One region of the Thauera sp. JM12B12 genome, then DNA from elsewhere that is predicted to be linked to it. Evidence: predicted binding sites of a transcription regulator. Region 1 holds the regulator's gene; the other holds the start of a gene.
What was found. The regulator FliA, encoded in region 1, starts transcription of late flagellar genes. The targets are predictions, from matches to a motif close to CTAAAGTTNNNNNNNNNNNNGCCGNTA.

Region 1 (8,659 bases):
GCTGAGCTGAGCGGCGGCCAAGGCACGAACAGGGCCGCTTTAGTCGCTTTTTTCCGCCGCTGGCGCTTGGCGGGGGCGGCCGATAATCCCCACACGTCGTCTGGCGTCCGGGCTTGTCCGGGCGTTCGTGCACGCGAACGGAGCCGGCCGTGGCCGAAGAAAGCGATCTCGAGAAGACAGAAGACCCATCACCGCGAAGGCTCGAGCAGGCGCGTGAGGAAGGCCAGGTCCCGCAGTCGCGGGAGCTGTCGACCTTCCTCGTCACCGTCACCGGTGCCGCCACCCTGCTGCTGATGGGCAACTGGATGGCCGGGCGGGTGATGGGCATCGTGCGCGACGGCTTCGCGTTCGAGCGCAGCGCCGCCTTCGACCCGGCCCTGATGCTCGACGTGCTCAACCGCATGCTCAGTGGTGCGCTGCTGACGCTGGCGCCGCTGTTCTTCGCGCTGCTGGTGGCGGCGGTGGCGGCGCCGATCCTGCTCGGCGGTCTGGTGTTCGCGCCAAAGGTGCTCGGCTTCAACTTCGGCCGCATGAATCCGATCCAGGGCATCGGCCGCATGTTCTCGGTGCATGGGCTGGCCGAGATGATCAAGGCCATCCTCAAGTCGGTGCTGGTGGGCGGCGTGGCGGCGCTGGTGCTGTGGCTCAACATCGACCATCTGTTCGATCTCATGGTCGAGCCGCTCGAGATCGGCATGGCCGACTTCTCGGACACCGTGGCCTTCGCGTCGCTGATGATCGTGCTCAGCCTGGGCCTGCTGGCGATCATCGACGTGCCCTTCCAGCTCTGGCAGTACCACAAGAAGCTGCGCATGACCAAAGAAGAGGTCAAGCGCGAGAGCAAGGAGCAGGAGGGCGACCCGATGGTCAAGGGCCGCATCCGCGCGCTGCAGCGCGAGATGGCGCGCCGGCGCATGATGACCGAGGTGCCCAAGGCCGACGTGGTGGTGACCAACCCGACTCACTTCTCGGTCGCGCTCAGATACGACGCCGCGAAGATGGGCGCGCCGGTGGTGATCGCCAAGGGGCGCGGCGAGCTGGCGCTGAAGATCCGCGAACTCGCCAAGGAGCACGGCGTGCCGCTGCTCGAGGCGCCGCCGCTGGCGCGCGCGCTCTACAAGCACTGCGAACTCGAACAATCCATCCCCGCCGCCCTGTACACCGCGGTGGCCGAGGTGATGGCCTACGTATACCAGCTCGACACCTGGATGAAGCAGGGCGGCTTGCCGCCGGTGGCGCCGACCGCGCTGCCGGTGCCCGCCGGCATGGACCCGGGCGCCCCCGAGGAATGAAGCCTGAATCATGGCCACCAACGACACCCTGAACCTGCGCCAGCTGCTCACGCCGGCGAACCTGCGCCAGCTTGGGGCGCCGCTGCTGATCATCATCATCCTGTCGATGATGGTGCTGCCGCTGCCGGTGTTCCTGCTCGACGTGTTCTTCACCTTCAACATCGCCATCTCGGTGATGGTGATGCTGGTGGCGATGTACTCGACGCGGCCGCTCGACTTCTCGGTCTTCCCCACCGTGCTGCTGGTGAGCACGCTGCTGCGCCTGTCGCTCAACGTAGCCTCCACCCGGATCGTGCTGCTCGAGGGCCACGCCGGCCCGGACGCGGCGGGCAAGGTCATCGAGGCCTTCGGCAACTTCCTCGTCGGCGGCAACACGGCGGTTGGTCTGGTGGTGTTCGTGATCCTTACCGTGATCAACTTTGTCGTCATCACCAAGGGCGCGGGTCGCATTGCCGAGGTGAGCGCGCGCTTCACCCTGGACGCGATGCCCGGCAAGCAGATGGCGATCGACGCCGACCTCAACGCCGGCCTCATCGACGAGAAGGAGGCCAAGCGGCGGCGCAAGGAGATCGCGCAGGAATCGGACTTCTACGGCGCCATGGACGGTGCGTCCAAGTTCGTACGCGGCGACGCCATCGCCGGCATCATCATCCTGATGATCAACATCATCGGCGGGCTTTTCGTTGGTGTGATGCAGCACGACATGGCGGTTGGCGACGCGGCGCACACCTACACCCTGCTCACCATCGGTGACGGCCTGGTCGCGCAGATTCCCTCGCTGATCATTTCGGTGGCGGCGGGCCTGGTGGTGTCGCGGGTCGGCGACGAGGGCGACGTGGGCGGACTGGTGATGAACCAGGTGTTCTCCAACCCGCAGGTGCTCTTGCTGACCGGTGGGATCATCGGCGTGCTCGGCCTCATTCCCGGCATGCCCAACCTGGTGTTCCTGCTTCTGGCGGGCACGCTCGGCGCCATGGCCTGGGTGCGGCGCAAGCGCATCGCCGAGGAGGCGGCTGCCGCCGCCGCTCCGGAAGCGGCGGCGCAGGTCGCGATGCCCGCGTCCGAGAGTCAGGAGGCGAGCTGGAACGACGTGTCGCAGGTCGACGTGCTCGGCCTCGAGGTGGGCTACCGCCTGATCCCGATGGTCGACAAGGGGCAGGACGGCGAACTGCTCAAGCGCATCCGCGGGCTGCGCAAGAAGTTCGCCCAGGAGGTCGGCTTCCTGTCCGCGCCGGTGCATATCCGCGACAACCTCGAGCTCAAGCCCAACGCGTACCGCATTGCCCTCAAGGGCGTCGAGATCGGCAACGGCGAGGCCTATCCGGGGCAGTTCCTCGCCATCAATCCGGGGCGCGTGTCCGGGCCGCTCGCCGGGCGCGAGACCACCGATCCCGCCTTCGGCCTGCCTGCGGTGTGGATCGACGCCTCGATGCGCGAGCAGGCGCATGCGCTCGGCTACACCGTGGTCGATGCGAGCACGGTGGTGGCAACCCACCTCAACCACGTCATCCTCAACCATGCCGCCGAGCTGCTCGGACGCCAGGAGACCCAGGCGCTGCTCGATCATGTGGGCAAGGAATCGCCCAAGCTGGTCGAGGACCTTGTGCCGAAGATGCTGCCGATCAGCGTGGTGCAGCGCGTGCTGCAGAGCCTGCTCGAAGAGGGCGTCAACATCCGCGACATGCGCAGCATCATCGAGGTGCTCGCCGAGCACGCGCCGCGCACGCAGGATCCCGTTCAGCTCACCACCCGGGTGCGCGAGGCGCTCGGCCGCGCGATCATGCAGAGCCTGTTCCCGGGCAACGCTGAGGTGCAGGTCATGGCGCTGGAGCCGGGGCTCGAGCGCATCCTCATCCAGGCCATGGCCGCGGGGGGCGAGGGCGGGGCGATCGAGCCCGGCCTCGCCGACACCCTGCTGCGCCAGACCGCGCAGATCGCCCAGCGCCAGGAGGACATCGGGTTGCCGCCGGTGCTGCTGGTGCCGGCGCAGCTGCGCATGCTGCTGTCGCGCTTCCTGCGCCGGGCCGTGCCATCGCTCAAGGTCATCTCCAACAACGAGGTACCGGAGAGCCGCACCATCCGCGTCACCGCCATGGTGGGCGCGCAGGGCTGACCCGCGCGCCCAGGACGCGGGTGCGGCGCAGCGTGGGTGGCTGCTTGCCCGCGGACGGATCGCAGGCCCAGACGCGCTCCGCGTGAACGCGAATAGACGGGGGAAAGCCGCTTTATTCCGTCCAAGGGCCTTGACCCCGGGTGGCGATAATCCTCATCAAGCAGTGGTCGACCGCGACCGCCGGGAGAATCGCCATGAACGTCAAACGCTACTTTGCCCCCACCGCCCGCGAGGCGCTTCGTGCCCTGAAGGAAGCCCTCGGTCCGGACGCGATCGTGCTCTCCAACCGTGCCGTCGAGGGGGGCGTCGAGATCCTGGCGCTGCCGGGCGAGGCGGTCGGTGCGCTGCAGGCGGCCAACCGGGCTGCGGTGGCGGCGCGTTCCGGCGCAGCCCCCCAGCCCGCGGTGGCTCCGACCACAGCCGCCGCGCCTGCATCGGCGGTGGAGGAGGCGGACTTTCAGGTGAGCCTGTCCGCATTGGCCGCCAGCGCCGCGCGCAACGCGACGCGCACGCCTGCCGCCAGCCGCGCCGAGCCCGAGCCGGTGGTGCGCGCTTTCAATCCGCCGCGCATCGAGACCGCCGACTACGCCCTGCGCAGCCGCGACGGTGTCATGCGCACGACGGTGCGCGGGCGCGCGGATCAGGCCGAGGGGCTCGCTGCATTCGTCGGGCGCGCGGCGCCCCAGCCCACGGCGAGCGACGAGTTCGGCAGCGCACGCGTGCGCGAACTGCAAGAGACCAACGCCCGCCTGATGGCCGAGCTGACCGGCATCCGCGGCATGATCGAGCGCCAGCTCGCCGGTTTCGCCTGGGGCGAGACGCGCCGTCAGGCTCCCGCGCGCGCCACCGTGCTGGGCGAGTTGCTCGAGGCCGGTTTCTCCGCCGCCGTCGCGCGCAAGCTTGCCGAGGCGGTGGCGGAGGACGCCGGCCGCACCGAGGCGCGCGAGGCCGTGGGTGCGGCGCTCGACCGCCTGATGCGGACCTGCGCCTCGGACGAGGATCTGCTCGATCGCGGCGGCGTGTTCGCGCTCGTCGGGCCCACCGGCGTCGGCAAGACCACGACCACCGCCAAGCTTGCCGCGCGTTGCGTGGTGCGCCATGGCGCCGGCAAGCTCGCGCTCATCACCACCGACGGCTATCGCATCGGCGCCCAGGAGCAACTGCGCATCTACGGCCGTATCCTCGGCGTGCCGGTGTTCTCGGTGCGCGATGCGGGCGACCTGCGGCAGACCCTTGCCGGCCTGCGCAACAAGCACATGGTGCTCATCGACACCATGGGCATGAGCCAGCGCGACCGCATGGTGGCCGAGCAGGCCGCGATGCTCGCCGGCGCCGGCGACGTCCGCCGCCTGCTGCTCCTCAACGCCACCGCGCGCGGCGACACGCTCGACGACGTCGTGCGCGCCTACGCCGGCGACGACCTCGCCGGCTGCATCTTCACCAAGGTGGACGAAGCTGCCTCGCTCGCGCCGGCGCTCGACGTCGCGGTGCGGCACACGCTCGACATCCGCTACCTGACCAACGGCCAGCGCGTGCCCGAGGACCTGCACCTGCCCAACCGCGCCTACCTGCTGCATCGCGCGCTGCGCGAGCACGCCGGCGAGTCGCCCTGGCACCTGAGCGGCGACGAGGCCGGGATGCTGCTGGCCGCCGCCGGAGGGGCGTGATCATGCTCGACGGACGCGAAGACCAGGCGGCGGGGCTGCGCCGCCTGTTCCGCCGCGCGCCGCCGCATGTCGTGGCGCTCTATGCCGGCGGCCGGCAGCGCGGCGGCAACGCGGTGCTCGCGGCACATCGCATCGCCGGGAGCGCGGAGCGGGTGCTTATCCTCGACGAGGCGGAAGGGCGCGACGCGCTCGCCGCCACGCTCGGTCTGGCCGAGGGCACCGACCTGCTCCAGTTGCTCGACGGCCGCACCACCCTGTCGGTCGTGCTGCAGCCGGTGCCGGGACTGGTCGGCCGCGTGCCCGCGGCTGCCGCTGCGCTTGCGCTGCCCTTGCTGGACGACGCCCGGCGCGCCTGCCTCATCGAGGCCTTGCGCATCCTCCATCGCCACGCCGGCTTCGTGCTCGTGCACGCGTCGGGCGAGCGTGCGGCAGAGCCCTCGCCCTTCGTGCAGGCGGCCCCGCGTCGCCTGGTGGTGGCGGAGGCGAGCGCGAGCGGCGCGACCGAGGCCTACCAGACGATCAAGGGCCTGGCCGCCGCCGGGGCCGGTTCGGTCCATGTGGCCGTCTGCCGCGCGCGCGGCCGCAATGACGCAGCGGCCTTCTTCGCCGGTCTGCACGGCCTGGTGCGGCGTCATGTCGGCGTGCCCCTGGCCTGGCTGGGCGAGGTCGAGCGCGACGACATCGCGGTCGGGCTGCGGCAGCCCCTGCAGACCTCGACGCGCGATGCCGGCGCGGCCTTCTTGCGCCGTGTCACCGGCATGGGGCGCGAGCCTGGATCCAGGCGAGGATGATTCGGCCATGGGTGTGACTTATCCCGCTGGTAATGCCGCGAACGCTGCGGGACAATCTGCGCCTCCGACATCCGGAGCCGGCGCAGGCAGGCGCTCGCACCGCAAGACGATACAGGCCGAATGGATGTACGACGCAAACGGTAAGCTCGACAAGACCAACCTCGTCGAGGCCTACGCCCCTCTGGTCAAGCGCATCGCCTTTCAGCTCATGTCCAAGCTGCCGGCCAGCGTGGACGTGGACGACCTCATCCAGAACGGCATGATGGGGCTGCTCGATGCGCTCGGCCGCTATGAACATGGGCTGGGCGCGCAATTCGAGACCTATGCCGCGCAGCGCATCCGCGGCGCCATGCTCGATGGGCTGCGCGAGAACGACTGGCTGCCGCGCAGCCTGCGCCGCGACATGCGCCGCATCGAGTCCGCCATCCACAGCCTCGAGCAGCAGTTCGGCCGCCAGCCTTCGGAAACCGAGCTCGCCACCGCCCTCGACATGCCGCTGGAGGAGTATCAGCGCATGCTGCAGGACGCGCGCGGCCACCAGCTCGTCTATCTCGAGGATTTCAACCGGGACGACGATGACGACTATCTCGAGCGCCATTTCGCCCAGGAGGACAGCAATCCGCTCGATCTGCTCGAGGATGCGGACATGCGCCGCCGTCTCGTGGACGCCATCGAGCGCCTTCCCGAGCGCGAGCAGATGGTGATGGCCCTGTACTACGACGAGGAGCTCAACCTGCGCGAGATCGGCGAGGTGCTCGGCGTCACCGAATCGCGCGTATGCCAGCTGCACAGCCAGGCGGTCGCCCGCCTGCGTGCGTGCATCTTCGACGGCGGCGCCGCCATGCCCGCGGCACGCAAGCGTGGCCGCCCGCCCAAGAAGCCTGCGCCCAACTGATCATGAGCGCTCGCGCATTGAGCACCGCCCGCCATGGATAAGATCAGCCTCGTCGGCCTCACGCTTGGCATCGCCGCGATTGTCGTCGGCCAGGTGCTGGAGGGCGGTCACCTGTCCTCGCTGTTCCAGCCTACCGCCTTCCTCATCGTGATCGGCGGCACCCTGGGCGCGGTGATGCTGCAAAGCCCGTTGCGCACCTTCGTCGAGGGCATGCGGATGGGGCGCTGGGTGTTCGTCCCGCCAGCGGTGAGCCACCAGACGATCATCGATCAGGTGGCCAGCTGGAGCCAGGTCGCACGCAAGGAGGGTCTGCTGACGCTGGAGAACCAGATCGAGGGTCTGCCCGATCCCTTCATGCGCCGCGGCCTGCAGTTGCTCGTCGATGGCGTCGAGCCCAACCGGCTGCGCGAGGTGCTGGAGGTGGAGATCGGCGTCTGGGAAGGCCAGCTGCGCCAGTCCGCCCGCATCTGGGAAGCGGCCGGGGGCTATGCGCCGACGATCGGCATCCTCGGTGCGGTGATGGGGCTGATCCACGTGATGGAGAACCTCTCCGATCCGTCGCGGCTCGGTGCCGGCATCGCGGTGGCCTTCGTCGCCACCATCTACGGGGTGGGCTTCGCCAACCTGGTGTTCCTGCCGATCGCCAAGAAGCTTGCCGCGCACATCGTCATCCTCACCACCCAGCGCGAGATGTTCGTCGATGGCCTGGTCGGCATCGCCAACGGCGACAACCCGCGCATCATCGCCAGCCGCATGCAGGGCTACGTGGTCTGAGCGCGGGCAGGGAGGACGACATGGGGCGCAGGCGCAGGGCTGAAGAGGAGCACGACAACCACGAGCGCTGGCTCGTGTCCTATGCCGACTTCATCACCCTGCTGTTCGCCTTCTTCGTGGTGATGTACTCGCTGTCGTCGGTGAACGAGGGCAAGTACCGCGTGCTGTCGGACTCGCTGGTGCAGGCTTTTCGCAACGTCGCCGTCAATGAGAGCGGCGACCAGATCGTGCTGCCGCAGGTGAGCGTGCTGCCCACCCGGCCGATCACCCAGCCCGCGCCACCCGCGGCGGACCCGGCGCTCGAACAGCGGCGGCGCGAGACCGCGCAGCGCATGCGCAACATGGCCGACGAGATTCGCCGCGTGCTGTCGCCGCTGACCCAGGCGGGGCAGGTCAATGTGACCGAGGGCGCGTTCGGCGTGAGCGTGGAGATCAACGCGAGCCTGCTTTTCGCGCCGGGTGACTCGGCGCTCGGCCAGGAGGCGGTCGACGCCCTACGTGCGGTGGCCCAGGTGCTCGCGCCTGCGCCGTTCCCGATCACGGTCGAAGGGCACACCGACAACATCCCGATCAACACCTTCCGTTTCCCGTCCAACTGGGAGCTGTCGGCAGTGCGTGCGTCAACGGTCGCGCGGCTGTTCATCGACAACGGGGTGTCGCCCGATCGCCTGACCGCGGCAGGCTATGCCGACCAGCGGCCGGTCGCCGGCAACGAGGACGAGGTGGGGCGGGCGCGCAACCGGCGGGTGACCGTGCTGATCGAGTCGCGCACCGCCGATCTCGATGCGGAGCCGGGGCCCACGGTCATTCCGACCGACGACCCGATCCGCTCGATCCTGCCCGAGGGCTTGTAGGCCCGCCGGGCGCGTCAGCGCATCCGCTCGGGCTTGATCCTCGGTGTCAGCGGCGCGCCCTTGCGTGCGCGACGGTGGCGCAGCGGTTCGCGCTGGGTGGGCTTGAGCTCGATCGCCACCGCCTTGCCGCCGCGGCCACTGCCTTCCACCGTGAGCACCGCATCGTCGGCCGGCACCGCCACCGCGGCGAGCGCTTCGCCCTCGTCGAGCGCCATCACGATCACGCCACGACCGCCGCTCTGCGTCTTCATCTCCGGGCGCGGGAAGACGAGC
Region 2 (8,659 bases), 280 kb from region 1:
TGCTCGAATCGCAGATCTGGCAGAACCGCCGTGGGAGCGGCCTTGGCCGCGAAAGGGGCGCTTGACCTTGCGACATTCGCGGTCAAGGCCGCTCCCACAGGCAGTTGCTCCCACGAGTGGGATTGTCGGCGCCCGATCAAAGCGGCGCGTCGCCCATCCACTCGATCTGCAGGTTGTTGTCGTTGGCGAAGTTCACCATGAATTTGTAGGCCAGCGGTTCGACGTCGTAGAGGCGGGCGTCCACCAGCACCGTCTTGTCGCCCTTGAGCGTGCATCCCGGGCGCACGTAGGGCGAATACGTCATCCGGTGGTCGGCGCCGAAGGCGGACATCACGCCGCACAGGCGGTCTGCCCAGTCGCTCGGACGGAATTTCTTCCCCTCCCTCGTGACCCCGACAATGATGAAGTTCTCGATCTTCTGGTTCATGTGTGATGCCTTGGCGGCTTCGGGGGATGTCCTTGGTCCGGTTCTCGGCCGCCGGACTCAAAACGGCGCGCATTCTAGCAGAAATCGGCCTTGCGCCGGGTCGCGCCGTGCGGGCCGGGCGGCCCGGCGCTTATGTACAGGGCGCCGGGTTTTGGCTTAACATTCAGGCCTCTTCCTGCACGGCGGCACCTGCCGCCGTGTGCGTTTACTGGCTTCGTTCCGTTCGAGGTACTCCATGTCCCATGTCATGAACACCTACGCGCGTCTGCCCGTGGCTTTCACCCACGGCGAAGGCGTATGGCTGTACGACGAGACTGGCAAGCGCTATCTCGATGCCCTCTCCGGCATCGCGGTCAGCACCCTGGGTCACAACCATCCGCGCCTGGTCAAGGCCATCGCCGACCAGGCAGCGCGCGTGCTGCACACCTCCAACCTCTACGGCATCCCGCACCAGGACACGCTCTCCGATCGCATCGCCGAAGCCGCGGGCATGGACGAGGTGTTCTTCTGCAACTCGGGCTGCGAGGCCAACGAGGCGGCGATCAAGCTCGCCCGCATGTACGGCCACAACAAGGGCATCGAGGTGCCCCACATCGTCGTCATGGAGAACGCCTTTCATGGCCGCACCATGGCCACGCTGTCGGCCACCGGCAACCGCAAGGCGCAGGCCGGGTTCGAGCCGCTGGTGCAAGGCTTCATCCGCGTGCCCTACAAGGACATCGAGGCAATCCGCAAGGTCGGCGAGCACAACCACAACGTGGTCGCCGTGATGCTCGAGATGATCCAGGGCGAGGGCGGTGTCAACGTCGCCGACGAGGCCTTCCAGCGCGAGCTGCGCACCCTGTGCGACGAGAAGGGCTGGCTGATGATCTGCGACGAGGTCCAGTGCGGCATGGGGCGCACCGGCACGTGGTTCGGCTGGCAGCACGCCGGCACCAAGCCCGACGTGATGACGCTCGCCAAGGGCCTGGCCTCGGGCGTGCCGATCGGCGCCTGCGTCACCGCGGGCAAGGCCAAGGGTCTGTTCGGGCCGGGCAACCACGGCTCCACCTTCGGCGGCAACCCGCTCGCGTGCGCCGCCGCGCTGGCCACCTTCGACACCATCGTCGATGACGGCCTGATGGACAACGCCGTCGCCATCGGCGCGGCGATCCGCAAGGGCATGGCCGAAGCGCTCGAGGGCGTGGCCGGCGTGGTCGATATCCGCGGCCGCGGGCTCATGATCGGCATCGAGCTCGACCGCCCCTGCGGCGTGCTGATGGGCCGCGCGGCCGAGAACGGCCTGCTCATCTCGGTCACCTCCGAGCGCGTCGTGCGCCTGCTGCCTGCGCTCACGTTCACCGCAGCCGACGCGCAGACCCTGGTGTCGATGCTGGCGCCGATGATCCGCGACTTCCTCGCGAACGGTTGAGGACTGCGTATGACGACGCCGATCAAGCACTACCTGCAGTTCAAGGACTTCACGCGCGAGGAGTACGACTACGTCTTCGCCCGCGCCAAGTGGATCAAGGACAAGTTCAAGCGCTACGAGCCCTACCACCCGCTGTTCGACCGCACCCTGGTGATGATCTTCGAGAAGGCCAGCACGCGCACGCGTCTGTCCTTCGAGGCCGGCGTGCATCAGCTCGGCGGCTCGGCGATCTACCTCAACACCCGTGACTCGCAGCTCGGTCGCGGCGAGCCGGTCGAAGATGCCGGCCAGGTGATCTCGCGCATGAGCGACCTGGTGATGATCCGCACCTTCGAGCAGGAGATCGTCGAGCGCTTCGCGGCCAACTCGCGCGTTCCGGTCATCAACGGCCTCACCAACGAATACCACCCCTGCCAGATCCTCGCCGACATCCTCACCTTCATCGAGCATCGCGGCTCGATCCAGGGCAAGACGGTGGCGTGGATCGGTGACAGCAACAACATGTGCAACACCTGGCTGCAGGCGGCCGAGGTGCTCGACTTCAACGTGCACGTGTCCACCCCGCCGGGCTACGAGGTCGAGCCCGAGCGCGCCGGCCTGTTCGGCACCAATCACTTCGAGCAGTTCGCCGATCCGATGGACGCCTGCCGCGGCGCCGACCTCGTCACCACCGACGTGTGGACCTCGATGGGCTTCGAGGCCGAGAACGAGGCCCGCATGAAGGCCTTCGCCGACTGGTGCGTGGATGCGGACATGATGTCGGTCGCCCACAAGGACGCCGTCTTCATGCACTGCCTGCCCGCGCACCGGGGTGAGGAAGTGACCGCCGAGGTCATCGACGGCCCGCAGTCGGTGGTGTGGGACGAGGCCGAGAACCGCCTCCATGCGCAGAAGGCCTTGATGGAATACCTGGTGCTCGGCCGCATCCAGGACTGATGAAGAGAACCCCGTGGGAGCGGGCTTGCCCGCGACTGCACAGAATCGGCACCGCCATTCGCGGGCAAGCCCGCTCCCACGAGATCGCCGCCCAGGCTTAGGTCGGCATTGAACACCCACGGTACGCACGGGCGTGCGCGCCGGCAACACAGCAGGAAACAGGAAAACAGCATGAGCGACGTCAAGAAAGTAGTGCTCGCCTACTCCGGCGGGCTGGACACTTCGGTCATCCTGAAGTGGCTGCAGGACACCTACCAGTGCGAAGTGGTCACCTTCACCGCCGACCTCGGCCAGGGCGAAGAGCTCGAGCCCGCGCGCACCAAGGCGCTGAAGTTCGGCATCAAGCCCGAGAACATCTTCATCGACGACCTGCGCGAGGAGTTCGTGCGCGACTTCGTCTTTCCGATGTTCCGCGCCAACACGATCTACGAGGGCGAGTACCTGCTCGGCACCTCGATCGCCCGCCCGCTGATCGCCAAGCGCCAGATCGAGATCGCGCGCGCCACCGGCGCCGACGCCGTCTCGCACGGCGCCACCGGCAAGGGTAACGACCAGGTGCGCTTCGAGCTCGGCTACTACGCGCTGATGCCGGGCGTGAAGGTCATCGCGCCGTGGCGCGAGTGGGACCTGCTGTCGCGCGAGAAGCTGCTCGCCTACGCCGAAAAGCACGGCATCCCGATCGAGATGAAGCACAAGCAGGGCGGTTCGCCCTACTCGATGGACGCAAACCTGCTGCACATCTCCTTCGAAGGCCGCCACCTCGAGAACCCCGCCGCCGAGGCCGAGGAATCCATGTGGCGCTGGACCGTGTCGCCGGAAGCCGCGCCCGATGCCGCCGAGTACGTCGACCTGGAGTTCGAGAAGGGCGACCTCGTCGCCATCGACGGCACGCGCATGAAGCCGCACGAGCTGCTCGCCAAGCTCAACGCGCTCGGCGGCAAGCACGGCATCGGCCGCCTCGACCTGGTGGAAAACCGCTACGTCGGCATGAAGAGCCGCGGCTGCTACGAGACCCCGGGCGGCACCATCCTGCTCAAGGCGCACCGCGCCATCGAATCGATCACGCTCGACCGCGAAGTCGCCCACCTCAAGGACGACCTCATGCCGCGCTACGCCAGCATCATTTACAACGGCTACTGGTGGAGCCCCGAGCGCCTTGCGCTGCAGGCCCTCATCGACAACACCCAGCAGAGCGTCAACGGCTGGGTGCGCCTCAAGCTCTACAAGGGCAACGTCATCGTCACCGGCCGCGACTCCAAGACCGACTCGCTGTTCGACCCGACGATCGCCACCTTCGAGGACGACGCCGGCGCCTACAATCAGAAGGACGCGCACGGCTTCATCCGCCTTAACGCGCTGCGCATGCGCATCGCCGCCAACGCCAAGGCCAAGCGCGGCTGACCAGCGTGGGAGCGGGCTTGCCCGCGAATGTCGGCCACGCCCGCATCGTTTGCCGGCAAGCCCGCTCCCAAGGCACCGCCAGCCTGCTGCCGCCGCGCCGCAAAGCTCACCCCGCCAATTCAACGCGATGAACAACGACGCTTTCATCTTCGGGCTCAGCTTCACCGAGTTCGAGGACCTCGCCCTCAAGTTCGGCCTCACCGGGCTGATCCTCTTCATGATGTTCATCATCTGGAACCTGGGCAAGGAATCCAAGGCCGGCCGCTACGGCATGATGTGGATGTTCCTCGGCCTGGGCGTGGGCTTCGTCGGTTTCGTCGCCAAGGGCATCATCCAGAAGCTGCTGGGAATCGAATAAGGAAACCTTACATCATGGCCATCACCGCCAAGATCGACGGCGTCGCCGTCACCACCCAGGCCAACGTCTACTTCGACGGCAAGTGCGTCAGCCACGGCATCCAGTTCGCCGACGGCACCAAGAAATCGGTCGGCGTGATCCTGCCCGCCACGCTCACCTTCAACACCGGCGCGCCCGAGATCATGGAAGGCGTCGCCGGCAGCTGCCGCGTGCGCCTCAAGGGTGAGGCTGACTGGAAGACCTACGGCGCCGGCGAATCCTTCAACGTGCCGGGCAATTCCAGCTTCGACATCGAAGTCGCGGGCGAGCCCTACCACTACATCTGCCACTTCGGCTGATCGCGGGGGAGGGGAACGATGCCGTCTTTCGACATCATGTCCGAGGTCGACCAGCCCTCGCTGCGTAACGCGGTCGAGCAGGCCAACCGCAAGGTGGACGGCCGCCACGACTTCAAGGGCACCAGCGCCAAGATCGAGCACGCCGAGAAGCTGCTCACCCTCTACGGCGACAGCGACTTCCAGCTTGACCAGATCAAGACCATCCTGCTGCCCGAGATGACCAAGAAAAACGTCGACGTCCGCTGCCTGGACTACGGCGACGTGCAGAAGATCTCGGGCAACAAGGTCAAGCAGGAAGTGAAGGTGCGCGTCGGCGTCGAGCAGGAAATGGCCAAGAAGATCGTCAAGCTGTTGAAGGACAGCAAGATGAAGGTCCAGGCCGCCATCCAGGGCGATGCCGTGCGCGTCTCCGGCGCCAAGCGCGACGTGCTGCAGGAGGCCATCGCGCTGGTCAAGAAGCAGATCACGGACTTTCCGCTGCAGTACGGGAATTTCAGGGACTGAGCGGGGGCAAACTGCTCCCCGCATCCGGTTTCGCCGTGATTGCAGGCCATGTCGATCAATGTGATCGCATGGCCTTTGCGTTTTCATGGCTGCGGCAACGTTCAAGTTCCGTCGCCTTCGTCCGTTAAGCCTCTCATCAAGCCGCGCAGCGAGCGCGCGGCAACGACCCAAGGAGAGCCTCATGGACGTCAGCGCAATCGCCAGCGCAGCATCCGCCAATGCCATGGCCGAAGTGCAGCAGGAAGCTGCGGTATCGGTGCTGAAGAAGACCATGGATATCCAGGAACAGAGCGCCATGCAGCTGCTGCAGGCCATCCCGCAGCCGCCGGCGCCTGCGCTCGGCACTGCTGGCGGCTACATCGACACCTGGGCCTGATGCGGCTCTTCGTGCTCGCCGCCCTGCTGGCGACCGCGCTCCCGCTGCATGCGGAGGTGCCGGCCTGGACCGATGAGCCGACCCAGCTCGTACGCCTGATCGAGCGCGCCCACCGCGCCCAGGCTGCCGGCAATCACCTCGTGGCCGCGCGGCTTCACTGTACGGCTGCCGCACATGGCAGCCTCGAGGCCCAGTTCCAGCTCGCCCGGCTCTACCTCGGGCCACTGCGTGCACGCCGTGGCCACGACACCGGTCATGTCCTGCTTGCCCTGGCCGCCCAGCGCGGCCACGCGCGTGCAGGGACCCTGCTGTCTACCCTCCGACGACCGCTGCCGGGCGACACGGATGCCTATCTGCCGCCCTGCCTGTTCACCTCGGTGGCGCCGCCTCCGGCGGACGCGGGGGCCGTCGTCCCGCACGAGGTGGTCGAGCACTACATCGCGGGCCTGCCGCGCAATCACCGCGCCCATGCGCGCCTGGTGCAGCGTCTGGCACCGCGCTTCGACGTCGACGCCCGCCTGGCGCTGGCGATCGTCCGCGCCGAGTCCAACTTCAACCCCGATGCGCGCTCGCCCCGCAACGCCATGGGGCTTATGCAGCTGATCCCCGACACCGCCGAGCGCTTCGGCGTGCGCGACCCCTTCGACCCCGAGCAGAACGTCCGCGGCGGCCTGGCTTACCTCAAGTGGCTGATTGCGCGCTACGACGGCGACATCGCGCGGGTGGCGGGTGCGTACAACGCGGGGGAGGGGACGGTCGACCGCTACGGCGGGGTGCCGCCGTATGCGGAGACCGAGGAGTATGTGCGGCGGATTCTGGCGTTCTACCGGGCCCGGCTGCATTTGCCCGCGGAAAGGTAAGCACCCTCGGATAACAGATTGCGGCGGCTTGTGATCGATTTGGCGAGGGCTCCGGGCACTCGCCTGCAAAATGAGCTTGTACTCGTCGCCATTTCGAACGAGCTCAGCACCAATACTGCAATGAATTTTCCGCGACTCATTTGCCAAGCTATTTGCGCCCTCTTGTTCTCATCCTCGGTGACGTTCGCAGCCGATGTCGAGCTCGCCGGCGTATTCGGGTCGAGGGCAGTCTTGCTTGTAGACGGCGGTTCGCCACAGACGCTTGCGGTGGGGCAGAGATCCCGTGAGGGTGTCCTGCTCCGTGCGTTGCAGGGCGATGTCGCAGTGGTCGAGGTGGACGGCGTTCAGCGTCGGATCAGGCTAGGCGGCGCTCCGATTCAGGTCGGCGCGAGGGCCGACTCCGGCGCTGCAGGACGGGAATTGCGTTTGACGCCGGATGCGCGAGGCCACTATTCGGTGCTCGGTTCCGTGAATGGTGCATCGATGCGTTTCCTCATCGATACCGGGGCGAGCCTGGTGTCGATGGGTGCGGAGGATGCCGTTCGTGCCGGGGTGGACTACCGCAAGGGGCGTCCCTCGACCAGCATGACGGCGAATGGCCTGGTTCAGATCTGGGTCGTTCGGCTCGACAAGATCCAGGTCGGCCAGCTTGTATTGCATGGCGTCGAGGCTGCCGTTCATGAAGGAGCTTTGCCCGTGGTGCTCCTGGGAATGAGCTTTCTCAATCGGATGGACATGCGCCGCGAGGGTGGCTTTCTGGTCTTGAGAAAGACCCACTGAGGCCACGAGTGCCGGGTTCTTGCAGGGCCGTGTCCGATGGTCGCTCAGCGGCTTCCGTCCGTCGCCGGGGGGGTGTCCCGGGGCCGCGGTCGCGGTAGGTTTTCAATCGAAACCAAGATGCTTTGAATGCAGGGGAGTTCAATGAAGAACAGAACGCAGTCCGGCTTCACCTTGATCGAGGTGATGATCGTGGTGGCGATCGTGGGGATCCTGGCCGCCATCGCCGTGCCGGCATATCGCGATTACGTGCTGAGCGGGAACATCCCGCAGGCCACCTCTGCCCTCGCCAATGGCCGGGTGCAGTTGGAGCAGTACTTTCAGGACAACAGGACCTATGTGGGCGGACCATGTCCCGGCAACACGACGGCCTTCACGCTCGCTTGCAGCGACGTGACCGCAACCACGTTCACGATCACCGCGACCGGCACCGGCAACATGGCCGGGTTCAGCTACAGGGTCAACCACAACAATGTCATGGAGACCTTGGCCACCTCCTGGGGCGTGACCAGCAACACCTGTTGGGTGCGCTCGAAGGGTGGCTGCTGAACCGCAAGCGAGCTGCAAGGACGAAATGATGAACGCTCGAAGGAATGCGGAAACAGGGTGTGGGAGGCTCGGGGGCTTCACCCTCGTCGAGTTGATGGTCGTCGTCGCGGTGCTCGCTGCACTGTTGAGCGTCGGGGGGCCTTCGTTCATGGAGTGGATCCAGAATTCCCGTATTCGCACCGCGACCGAATCGCTGCAGAACGGCTTGCAGGTGGCGCGTGCCGAGGCCGTGCGCCGGAACACCAATGTCGAGTTCGTCCTGCAGGGCGCCGGCGGTGGCTGGCTCGTGCAATTGCAGCAAGGCGCTGTCTTCGTCCAGCAGTCGGCGGCTGAGGGCGGGGCAAACGTCATCGTGACCGCGACGCCGGGCGGCAGTACCACGCTCACCTACAACGGCATGGGCAGGGTGAACACGAGCAACGGCGACGGCTCCGCGCCCCTGACCCAGCTCGCGATCGACCTTCCCGAGTCGATTCTTCCGGCCGCGAAGTCGCGAGACCTGCGCGTGACCATCGGGGTGGGCGGCGAGGTGCGGATGTGTGACCCCGCTACCAACCTGCCCGACGGCGATCCCCGGAGATGCTGATGTCTATCAGGTTTTCTGTCGTGAAAGCGATCTCACAACGCGGAACGATCCTTCTCGAGGTCCTCGTGTCCGTTCTCATTCTGGCGCTCGGTGTGCTGAGCATCGTCGGCCTGCAGGCGGCTGCGATCCGGAGCAC

Region 2: a site for FliA is predicted at 5,476-5,502, ahead of AAG895_RS08260 (YjfB family protein). Genes of this name have one in related genera too.

What each region holds. Positions count from the first base shown of each region.
Region 1 is NZ_CP154859.1:1,553,163-1,561,821, forward strand. It holds gene AAG895_RS06935 (DUF192 domain-containing protein) at 1-5, shown strand, start outside; gene flhB (flagellar biosynthesis protein FlhB) at 150-1,292, shown strand; gene flhA (flagellar biosynthesis protein FlhA) at 1,303-3,405, shown strand; gene flhF (flagellar biosynthesis protein FlhF) at 3,600-5,072, shown strand; gene AAG895_RS06955 (flagellar FleN) at 5,075-5,863, shown strand; gene AAG895_RS06960 (RNA polymerase sigma factor FliA) at 5,988-6,758, shown strand; gene AAG895_RS06965 (flagellar motor protein) at 6,792-7,532, shown strand; gene motD (flagellar motor protein MotD) at 7,553-8,386, shown strand; gene parC (DNA topoisomerase IV subunit A) at 8,401-8,659, opposite strand, start outside.
Region 2 is NZ_CP154859.1:1,836,467-1,845,125, forward strand. It holds gene AAG895_RS08225 (DUF3579 domain-containing protein) at 137-427, opposite strand; gene AAG895_RS08230 (aspartate aminotransferase family protein) at 663-1,838, shown strand; gene argF (ornithine carbamoyltransferase) at 1,848-2,774, shown strand; gene AAG895_RS08240 (argininosuccinate synthase) at 2,946-4,175, shown strand; gene AAG895_RS08245 (DUF2788 domain-containing protein) at 4,303-4,533, shown strand; gene AAG895_RS08250 (pyrimidine/purine nucleoside phosphorylase) at 4,548-4,871, shown strand; gene AAG895_RS08255 (YajQ family cyclic di-GMP-binding protein) at 4,890-5,375, shown strand; gene AAG895_RS08260 (YjfB family protein) at 5,557-5,751, shown strand; gene AAG895_RS08265 (lytic transglycosylase domain-containing protein) at 5,751-6,611, shown strand; gene AAG895_RS08270 (TIGR02281 family clan AA aspartic protease) at 6,732-7,391, shown strand; gene AAG895_RS08275 (type IV pilin protein) at 7,533-7,937, shown strand; gene AAG895_RS08280 (GspH/FimT family protein) at 8,032-8,523, shown strand; gene pilV (type IV pilus modification protein PilV) at 8,523-8,659, shown strand, end outside.